Regions from separate parts of the Streptomyces sp. NPDC005799 genome, predicted to be linked through region 2. Evidence: riboswitches for the same ligand, from Rfam matches in the RefSeq annotation. Region 2 holds a riboswitch; the other holds the start of a gene.
What was found. Region 2 has a riboswitch for cobalamin ahead of ABZ453_RS25740 (ribonucleoside-diphosphate reductase subunit alpha). Riboswitches for the same ligand answer to the same signal wherever they lie in the genome.
Positions count from the first base shown of each region.

Region 1: another riboswitch for cobalamin. It lies ahead of ABZ453_RS28595 (HoxN/HupN/NixA family nickel/cobalt transporter); the one in region 2 lies ahead of ABZ453_RS25740 (ribonucleoside-diphosphate reductase subunit alpha).

Region 1 is NZ_JBEXXQ010000032.1:6,240-11,662, reverse strand. Features, by position in the region: gene ABZ453_RS28620 (DUF6479 family protein) at 1-253, shown strand, start outside; gene ABZ453_RS28615 (DUF6445 family protein) at 276-962, opposite strand; gene ABZ453_RS28610 (DUF4142 domain-containing protein) at 1,228-1,980, shown strand; gene ABZ453_RS28605 (LAETG motif-containing sortase-dependent surface protein) at 2,294-3,229, shown strand; gene ABZ453_RS28600 (metalloregulator ArsR/SmtB family transcription factor) at 3,341-3,700, opposite strand; cobalamin riboswitch at 3,781-3,970, shown strand; gene ABZ453_RS28595 (HoxN/HupN/NixA family nickel/cobalt transporter) at 3,996-5,078, shown strand; gene ABZ453_RS28590 (nucleoside hydrolase) at 5,109-5,423, opposite strand, start outside.
Region 2 is NZ_JBEXXQ010000027.1:41,337-46,759, reverse strand. Features, by position in the region: gene ABZ453_RS25765 (extracellular solute-binding protein) at 1-127, opposite strand, end outside; gene ABZ453_RS25760 (GntR family transcriptional regulator) at 435-1,199, shown strand; gene ABZ453_RS25755 (DUF3311 domain-containing protein) at 1,357-1,611, shown strand; gene mctP (monocarboxylate uptake permease MctP) at 1,608-3,236, shown strand; gene ABZ453_RS25745 (GNAT family N-acetyltransferase) at 3,322-3,822, shown strand; cobalamin riboswitch at 3,878-4,009, shown strand; gene ABZ453_RS25740 (ribonucleoside-diphosphate reductase subunit alpha) at 4,130-5,423, shown strand, end outside.

The sequences.
Region 1 (5,423 bases), on a different contig from region 2:
CATGCGGGTGCGCGACCGCGAGCTGCCGCGGCCGCTCCCGGACGAGCAGCCACACCTCCCCGACGGCGGAGCCGTCCGCGAGATGCGCGAGGTGCGCGAACCGGACGAGGTGCCGCTCTCCGAGGACGGGAAACGGCTGATGCCCCACGAGATGCATCGCTCGTCGAGCAGGACGGGCAAGGACCAGCACCGACGGCGCTGGATGCCCGGCTCCAGCGGCTCCTTCGGCAGCGGCGGCCTGGGCGTGCGCTAGCCCCGCGGCGGGAGCCGCCGGCTCAGGCCATCCAGAAGAAGACGGCCGTCATCCGCTTGTCCTCCAGCGTGCTGCCGGAGTAGCCGGTCGCGCTGTGCACCAGGTTGGCGTGGTACAGCAGCAGCCGGTTGTACTTGTGCGGGACCCGTACGTCCTCCTCGAAGTGGTCCCCGGGCACGAACCGGGTGCCGAGCGCCTCGACGAGGTTGTTGTGCGGCGCCTGGACGATGTTGCCGCCGAGCCGTCCGCCGGGCAGCGACTGGCGGTAGAAGGCGGTGCCGCAGTCCTTGCCGACGCCGGGGTTGAGATACAGCACGGCCGCGTACCGGCACAGCGCCCGTGAGTCGGTGTGCGGCCGCGGCTCGCTCTCGCCCTCGCCGACGACCTGGACGCAGTTGTGGTTGAGCGTGCCGCCGCCGGGCGCCCGCTGCACCCACAGGTCCCTCGCCCCGGTCGCCTTCCTCACCAGGCGCTCGACGCGGGCGAGTTCGTCCGGCTCCAGGCCCGGCATGGTGCGCAGGCCCGGCCAGGTCTCCGAGGTGTACGGGTAGCCCTTGACCCAGTCGTCCTTCGCCAGACAGCGCTCCCGTACGGCGTCCACGTCCGGCAGGACGTCGTCGATGACCCAGTAGTCACGGCCCTTGGTGGGCTTGCGGTAGGGCAGGACGGGAAGAGCCGCGGGGACCCTGGGAGCGGGCTGTGGGGGCATGAGCCGAATCTAGGTCGGGGATTCCCCCGCGCTCTCCCGTGAACGGGTCAACATTCCGTCAACGCCTTGTCATGACCACCGAAGGACCGGACCGCCAACTCCCCGGAGACATGGCTCACATCCCCGGGTTTTTACCAAACCAAAAGGTTCCGCGCCCGGGTCGGGTCCGTATTCCACACCGTCCTACCCCGCCGCGCGACGGCGGATCCCCGACCGGGCAGGAGGCACGGTGCGCTTTTCGCGGAACGCGACGGGAACTCTCTTCGTGGGCGGTGCTCTGAGTCTGACTCTGGCCGCGCTCGCCTATCCCGCGATGCTCGGGGTGAACACCGTGTCGGCCTCAGGAACGAGAGTCATCGCTCAGACCCAGTGGGGTCCGCTGACGGAGTCGGACCGCGACTTCGTGGTCAAGGTGCGCGCGGCCGGTCTGTGGGAGTACCCCGTGGGCCAACTGGGCCTGCAGAAGGGCCAGAGCCAGGCGGTCAAGATCGCCAGCAAGCACCTGATCGACGGTCACGCGGCGCTGGACGCCAGCTGCCGCAAGATCAGCACGATGCTGAACATCACGATCCCCAACATCGCGAGCCCCCAGCAGGTTGGCTTCGTCAACACCCTCAAGGCGGACAGCGGCAAGCAGTTCGACACGGACTTCGCCAACATCCTGCGGGTGACGCACGGTTCGATCTTCAACACGATCGCGAAGATCCGCTCCACGACCAAGAACACGGTGGTGCGCGCCCTGGCCGACCAGGCCAACGCGACGGTCCTGGACCACATCACGGTCATGGAGCAGACCGGGCTGGTCAACTTCGACCAGGTGCTCTTCCAGGAGACCACCCCGCCGAAGCTGCCCGCCAAGGACCTGACCCCGCCGCCCCCGCTCGCGGGCCAGCCCCAGATCGTGCTCACCCCGCCGGTGGACACCACCACCCAGCCCCCCATCCTGCCCGGCGAGTCCTCGCCCGGCACGGGCGGCGCGGGCGGCACCGCGGCCAGCCCCAGCCCGACGGTGGGATAGCCCCCACGGGAACGGTCGTACGACCCCTGCGGGAACGGTCGTACGGCCCCTGCGGGACAGGAGGTTCGGGTGGCCGAACAGAAGCGGATCCGCCCGTTCCTACTGTGGCGTAATCGTGATGGCTGGTTGAACTTCCGGCGCGTCACCGCAGGTTGACAGCGTTCGGCCGGGAGATCCACCATGTGAGCACACTGAGGCGCATGTGACCAATGGGCCCGGTGTTTTCACAGACCATTCTCCCCGGCACGGCCGGCCGCCGCATGCTTTCCCGCGCCGCCGTGCCCGGGTCAGGCACGCCAAGATGGGGATCCGCATGACCATAGCGAGACGTGTCACCGTGCGCCGCCTCATGGGGACGGGCGCCGCGTCGCTCGCCCTGTGCGCCGCAACCGTCGCCGCCGCCTCCGGCGCCTGGGCCCACGGCGGAACTCCGGGCGGTGACGGCTGGAAGGCCGGCGGCTCCTACAAGCCCGGCACGGGTGCCGGCACCAAGACGGAGGCCGACCGCTGCCAGTTCTCGCTGGACGGCACGGACTTCTACGACTCGGTGAAGGTCGACGACCAGACGCTGAAGCCCACCGACGACGGCAAGGTCCACATCAAGGTCCGTACCGCCGGTGACGCCTCCACCTGCACCGCCTCGCTCGCCTCCTACCTCGCGCACGGCGCGACCTTCGCGACCTCGGGGCAGCAGGTCTTCGTCGACTTCGACACCGTGACGGTGAAGCCCGGGCAGACCGACTCGCTGGACATCGCGGTGCCGGACGCGGGCTGCTTCGCGCAGATCGACCTCTACCGCGGCGCCACCAAGTTCGACGGCAAGCTGGACGCCAAGGACGGGTTCCAGCACGGCGACCTGCCGGCCGGCCCGGACCACGCGGTCATCAAGGACAAGCTGATCGCGTCCTGGAACGGCGGTACGAAGGACTGCACGACCACCGAGTCGCAGCCCCCGAGCACCCCGCCGGCCTCCACCCCGGCCTCCACGCCGCCGTCGACGCCCCCGGCGTCCGAGAGCGCCACCCCGACGCCGAGTGCCTCCGAGTCGACGCCGTCCTCGACCGACACCCCGGTCGCCTCCGCGTCCACCACCGTCCCGGCGGCCACGCCGAACGGCGGTGGCGGCGGCCTCGCCGAGACCGGCGGCGGCAGCAACTCCGGCCTGATCGCCGGCGGCGCGGCGGCGCTCCTCGCGGGCGGCGCGGCGATCGTCGTCGCGAGCAAGCGCCGCCGCGGCGCCCGCTCCTGAACCACCCCCGAAGACGAACGCCCCGGAGATCCCCCGCTCCGGGGCGTTCGTCGCACGCGGCACCGCGCCGTCGGCTGTCACGTGCCGTCGGCGGTCACGTGCCGTCGGCGGTCACGTGCCGTCGGCTGTGCAGTGTTTGAGGAGGAGGCGGGTGTCCTCGTCGACCACGCGGTAGCGGACGACGCGGCCCTCCTTCTCGCCGGCGACCACCCCGGCCGCCCGCAGCAGGCGCAGGGCCTGGGAGACGGCGGGGTCGTTCATGCCGGTCGCGATGGCGAGGTCGGAGACGGCGAGCGGGCCGGTGCGGTGCAGGGCGAGCAGCAGCGCGAGCCGTTTGGGATCGGCGAGCAGCGAGAAGCGGTCGGCCCAGGTGCGCACATGGGCCTCGTCACCGATGGCGGCGATGGCGTCGCACACCCGGTGGCCGTCGATGGTGCGGCGGTCCGCGCGGTCGGCCGGGACGAGATGCATGCGCACATCCTCGCAGGCGCGCCTCTGTGATCTTCGATACCTGCACAGGTACGCAGCTATGCAGGAAGGGCCGCTCCCCCCTACGGTGGGCGGGCCGTGGTGTTCGGGAAGTCGGTGCGATACCGACGCGGCCCTCGCCACTGTGATCGGGAAGTCACCGGTCCACGTCCCGCAGGGGACAGCCACTGGCCGTTTCACCACGGCCGGGAAGGCGGACCGGGGACGCACGACCCGTCAGCCAGGAGACCGGCCACGGCATCTCACGAAGTGATCCACGAGGTGCTGGAGCGTGAACATGGCCGACGCCGCTTCTTTCCGCTGGCGGCGCGAGGACACCGTCAAGACCGTGGGGCTGGTGGCGGTGATCGCCGCCCTCCATGTCGCCGCCTTCGGGATCCTCTTCCTCCTCGTCGTCCCCGGCCACTACGAGGTCGGCTCCAAGGCCTTCGGCATCGGCCTCGGCGTCACCGCCTACACGCTGGGCGTGCGGCACGCCTTCGACGCCGACCACATCGCCGCGATCGACAACACCACCCGCAAGCTGATGGCCGACGGCAAACGGCCGGTGTCGGTGGGCTTCTGGTTCGCGCTGGGGCACTCCAGCGTGGTCGTGGTGCTGGCCGCCATGATCGCGGGCGGCACGGCGCTCGCCGGCAAGGTCATGAACGAGAACTCAAGCACCCACAAGGTGCTGGGCTTCCTCGGTACGACGATCTCGGGCACGTTCCTCTACATCATCGCCGCGCTCAACCTGGTGGCCCTGATGGGCATCCTGAAGGTCTTCAAGGCGATGCGGGCGGGGACGTACGACGAGTCGGAGCTCGAGGCGCACCTGGATTCCCGGGGCTTCATGAACCGGATCCTCGGCCGCCTCACCAGGTCGATCACCCGCCCGGGCCAGATGTACCCCCTGGGCTTCCTCTTCGGGCTCGGCTTCGACACCGCGACCGAGGTCACGCTGATGGTGATGGCGGGCTCCGGCGCGGCGGCGGGGCTGCCCTGGTACGCGGTCCTGTGCCTGCCGCTGCTCTTCGCGGCCGGGATGAGCCTGTTCGACACGCTGGACGGCACGTTCATGAACTTCGCCTACCAGTGGGCCTTCTCCAACCCGGTCCGCAAGGTCTTCTACAACCTGACCATCACCGGTCTGTCCATCGCCGTGGCCTTCTTCATCGGCACGATCGAGCTGGTGGGCGTCCTGCACGAGAAGTTCGACCTGACCGACTCGGTCACGGGCTGGATCGCCGACCTCGACCTGGACAACGTCGGCTACGTCATCGTCGGCCTGTTCGTGGTGGTGTGGGCGGCTGCGCTGACCTACTGGCGGCTGGCGAAGGTGGAACAGAAGTGGTCGGTGCGGACGGCGGAAACCCCGTGACCCGCACCGCCCTTGCCGGCCGGCACGCCGTCACTGCCTCTCGACCGCCGACAGCCACAGCTTGACGAAGCGGGACACATCCACGTCCAGGGCGACGTCGACCAGGGGCTGTTCGCGGGCGCCCTCGTGGATCTCGGACTCGCCGGGGCGGGCGCGGCGGTCGACGATCGTCTGACCCCGGGTGGGTCCGGGAGCGAGGGAGACCTCGACGGGGAGCAGGCTGGTGGTGATGCCGGCCGGGTCGGCCACGGAGCAGACCGCGCCCGCGTCACCGAGCCCGCCGGCGATCTCGTCGCTGTCCGGGTCCGGCGAGGACGGGCGGTGGGCGAGGAGTTCACCGGCGAG
Region 2 (5,423 bases):
TGAGCCAGACCGTCAGCTCCTTGGCGTCGGAGCCGGACGTCGAGCTCTTGTTGTCGCTTCCCCCACACGCAGCGACCGAGACCATCATGCCCGCGATACCGATCGCGGCTGCCAGCTTGCGCTTCACGCCACCCTCCTCAGGGATGCCCACACCTCCCCGCCCATACGCCGGGACCTGAACCAATGGTGTAGACCAGTACCGGGAGCTTGGACCAGACCACGAAGCCTGTCAAGAGTGCTCGAAAATGCTCTGACCAGCCGTTATGCGACCTACATATGCAAGAACCTTTAAGTAAGAAGCCAGCGAAAACAGCGGCGGCGGAGTAGTCTCGTCCGCTAGACCACTTGGCTCTGTGGACTAGACCAAACCAGGTGGCGACGGTATACAGAGGGGATCACGACGTGACCCGCGTCCGGAGCCGGGAAGGCAGACCATGAGTACCGACGTCAGCAGTGCGGAGAACGAGGGCGGGGCAGGCGTCCGTATCGCGCGCGTGCCCAAGTACTACCGCCTGAAGAAGCACCTGCTGGACATGACGGAGACACAGTCGCCCGGCACACCGGTACCGCCCGAGCGCACCCTCGCCGCGGAGTTCGACACCTCCCGCACCACGGTGCGGCAGGCGCTGCAGGAACTGGTCGTCGAGGGGCGCCTGGAACGCATCCAGGGCAAGGGCACCTTCGTCGCCAAGCCGAAGGTCTCGCAGGCGCTGCAACTGACCTCCTACACCGAGGACATGCGCGCCCAGGGCCTGGAGCCGACCTCGCAGCTGCTGGACATCGGCTACATCACCGCCGACGACCGGCTCGCCGGGCTCCTCGACATCACGGCCGGCGGCCGGGTGCTGCGCATCGAGCGGCTGCGCATGGCCAACGGCGAGCCGATGGCCATCGAGACCACCCACCTCAGCGCCAAGCGCTTCCCGGCCCTGCGCCGGTCCCTCGTCAAGTACACGTCTCTGTACACGGCGTTGGCCGAGGTGTACGACGTCCACCTCGCCGAGGCCGAGGAGACCATCGAGACCTCGCTGGCCACCCCGCGCGAGGCCGGCCTGCTCGGCACCGACGTGGGCCTGCCGATGCTGATGCTCTCCCGCCACTCCCTGGACCGGGACGGACAGCCGGTGGAGTGGGTGCGGTCGGTGTACCGGGGGGACAGGTACAAGTTCGTGGCGCGGCTGAAGAGGCCCGTCGACTGAGGGGAAGCGGGCGGGGGTTCCACCCCCGCCGCGGGTCTTCACGGAATCGACATACCGATATCCCGACGCGGTCTTCCACTGCCGTGACACCGTGACCTACATTGCCTGCGCGTTGCACATGTGATCACAGGCGAACGTGAGGGGACGGAGCCGCCGTATGTCCGAAGTACCCGAAGTGAGACCACCGGTGGTGACCCCGGTCCGCGTGATCATCGCCGTCTGCCTGCTCGCGCCCTTCGTGGCGATGCTGTGGGTCGGTTCCTACGCCAAGACAGACCCGGAGTTCATCGGCATCCCGTTCTTCTACTGGTACCAGATGCTGTGGGTGCTGGTCTCCACCGCGTTGACCATGACCGCGTACAAGCTGTGGCAGCGTGACCAGCGCGCCCGCAAGGGGGGTGCGGGCAAGTGAAGGACGGTGTGAACGGCGTCGCGCTCGGCGTCTTCATCTTCTTCTTCCTGGCCGTCACGGCCATGGGCTTCCTCGCCGCTCGCTGGCGCAAGGCCGAGAACGAGCACAGCCTCGACGAATGGGGCCTGGGCGGACGGTCGTTCGGCACCTGGGTCACCTGGTTCCTGCTCGGCGGCGACCTGTACACGGCGTACACCTTCGTCGCCGTTCCGGCGGCGATCTACGCGGCGGGCGCGGCCGGCTTCTTCGCCGTGCCGTACACGATCCTGGTCTACCCGCTGATCTTCACGTTCCTGCCGCGCCTGTGGTCGGTCTCGCACAAGCACGGGTACGTGACGACCTCCGACTTCGTGCGTGGACGCTTCGGCTCCAAGGGCCTGTCGCTGGCGGTGGCGCTGACCGGCATCCTCGCGACGATGCCGTACATCGCGCTCCAACTCGTCGGCATCCAGGCCGTGCTGGACGTCATGGGCGTGGGCGGCGGTGAGAACACCAACTGGTTCGTGAAGGACCTCCCGCTCCTGATCGCCTTCGGTGTGCTCGCGGCCTACACCTACTCCTCCGGCCTTCGGGCCCCCGCCCTGATCGCGTTCGTGAAGGACACGCTGATCTACATCGTCATCGCCGTGGCGATCATCTACATCCCCATCAAGCTGGGCGGCTTCGACGACATCTTCGCCAAGGCGGGCGACGCCTTCGCCCAGACCAACCCGGCGACGGGCAAGCCGCGCGGCGCCCTGGCACCAGCCGAGCCCGCCCAATGGACGTACGCCACCCTGGCGTTGGGCTCGGCGCTCGCGCTCTTCATGTACCCGCACTCGATCACCGCGACGCTCTCCTCCAAGAGCCGTGAGGTGATCCGCCGCAACACCACGATCCTGCCGCTGTACTCGCTGATGCTCGGCCTGCTCGCGCTGCTGGGCTTCATGGCCATCGCGGCGGGGGTCAAGGTCACCAACGGCCAGCTGGCGATCCCGCAGCTCTTCGAGAACATGTTCCCGAGCTGGTTCGCCGGGGTGGCCTTCGCGGCGATCGGCATCGGCGCGCTGGTCCCGGCGGCCATCATGTCCATCGCGGCCGCGAACCTCTTCACCCGCAACATCTACAGGGACTTCATCAAGCCGGACGCCACGCCGAAGCAGGAGGCCCAGGTCTCCAAGATCGTGTCGCTGCTGGTGAAGGTCGGCGCACTGGTCTTCGTCCTCACCATGGACAAGACGGTCGCCATCAACTTCCAGCTGCTGGGCGGCATCTGGATCCTGCAGACCTTCCCGTCCCTGGTCGGCGGCCTCTTCACCCGCTGGTTCCACCGCTGGGCCCTGCTCGCCGGCTGGGCGGTCGGCATGATCTACGGCACGGTCGCGGCGTACGGCGTCGCCTCCCCCACCCAGAAGCACTTCGGCGGCTCGTCGAAGGAGATCCCGGGCATCGGGGAGATCGGCTACATCGGCCTCACCGCCTTCGTCCTGAACGTGGCGGTGACGGTGATCCTGACCTTCGCCCTGAAGGCCTTCAAGGCCCCGGAGGGCATCGACGAAACCAGCCCGGAGGACTACACGGCGGACGCGGGAGACCCGGGGGTGGAGGTGGAACTGCCGCCGGCGACGGCGGGGACCTCGCACTGACCGCTGAGGCGGACACGGCACGACCGGCGGGCCGTCGGAGGAATCCGGCGGCCCGTTGTCGTACCCGTCCGGCACACTCGGGCCCATGGACATCCTGATCAGGCCGGTGGAACCCGGCGAGTACGGCACCCTCGGCGAGATCACCGCCGGGGCCTACGTGCAGGACGGCCTGCTGGCGTTCGGCGAGAGCGACTGGTACCTGGAGGAGCTGCGGGACGTCGCCAAGCGGGCGTCGGCCGCCGACGTGCTGGTGGCCGTCCGCGACGGCAGCCTCCTCGGCGGCGTCACCTTCGTCCCCGCGGGCGGCCCGATGGCCGACCTCGCCCGCCCCTCAGAGGCCGAGATCCGCATGCTGGCCGTGGCCGACGCGGCTCGTGGCCAGGGCGCCGGGGAGGCCCTCGTCCGGGCCTGCGTCGACCGCGCGCGTGCCTTGGAGTGCACCGGCGTGGTGCTGTCCACCCAGCAGAAGATGCGCGCCGCGCACCGCATCTACGAGCGCCTGGGTTTCCGCCGAGCACCCGGCCGCGACTGGCACCCGCTCCCCGGTGACGCCTTCACGCTCCTCACCTACGAGTTGACGCTCTGACACGCTTCGAAGTCGCCGCGACACAACATATGGGGGCGCTGTTCTCGCCCGGCACAAGATGTATGCTCATGCTCGCTGTCGTCGCAGGGGAATCCGGTGCGAATCCGGAACTGTCCCGCAACGGTGAACCCGCGCACACCCGTGCGCGGAATCAGTCCGAGGACCTGCCGACAGCGCACCCGGCCACACCGGCCCGGGTGCCCTGACGTCCGGGCCTCGTGGAATGGGCCGGTGGACGCGATGCGCCGTGCGCTCGTGTGCTGCCCCCTGCCCGCAAGGCCCCGTGCCGAGCGAGGGAGAGCCCCACGTGACCATCGCGCCGCCAGCCGATCCGGCTTCAGCGACCGACCCGGCTTCAGCGACCGAGCCGGAAGCCGCCGGACACGGTGCCGCACTGCTGCGCACCCTGACCGAGCTGACCGCCGACCTGCCCGACGCCGACCCCGGCCGGGTCGCCGCCGCCGCACTGCGCGGCCGGTCCGCGCGGGCGGACGGGGCGGAACTGCGCGAGCTCGCCACGGAGGCGGCGGCCGGCCTCATCTCCGAGGACCCGGCGTACAGCAGGCTGGCCGCCCGGCTCCTCACCCTGAGCGTCGCCGCCGAGGCCGCCTCGCAGGGCGTCACGTCCTTCACCGAGTCCGTCGCCGTCGGCCATCGCGAAGGGCTCATCGCCGACCGCACCGCGGAGTTCGTACGGCTGCACGCCGACCGCCTCGACGCGCTGATCGACCCCGCGGCCGACGACCGCTTCGGCTACTTCGGCCTGCGCACCCTCTACAGCCGTTACCTCCTGCGCCACCCGATCACCCGCAAGGTCATCGAAACACCGCAGCACTTCATGCTCCGCGTGGCGAGCGGTCTCGCGGACGACACCGCGCTCGGTCCGGAGACAGGCGCCCGTGCCGTGGACGAAGTGGCCTCCCTCTACGGCCTGATGAGCCGTCTCGACTACCTGCCCTCCTCCCCCACGCTCTTCAACTCCGGCACCCGGCACCCCCAGATGTCGTCCTGCTACCTCCTCGACTCCCCGAAGGACGAGCTGGACTCCATCTACGACCGCTACCACCAGGTCGCCCGTCTCTCCAAGCACGCCGGCGGCATCGGCATCGCCTACTCCCGCGTCCGCGCCCGCGGTTCGCTGATCCGCGGCACCAACGGCCACTCCAACGGCATCGTCCCGTTCCTGAAGACGCTGGACGCGAGCGTCGCCGCCGTGAACCAAGGTGGCCGGCGCAAGGGCGCCGCGGCCGTCTACCTGGAGACCTGGCACTCCGACATCGAGGAGTTCCTGGAGCTGCGCGACAACACCGGTGAGGACGCCCGCCGTACGCACAACCTGAACCTGGCGCACTGGATCCCGGACGAGTTCATGCGCCGGGTCGACGCCGACGAGCGGTGGTCGCTGTTCTCCCCGGCGGACGTGCCCGAACTCGTGGACCTGTGGGGCGAGGAGTTCGACGCGGCGTATCGGCAGGCGGAGGCGGCGGGGCTCGCCCTCAGGACGCTCCCGGCACGCGAGCTGTACGGCCGGATGATGCGCACCCTCGCGCAGACCGGGAACGGCTGGATGACCTTCAAGGACGCCGCCAACCGCACCGCCA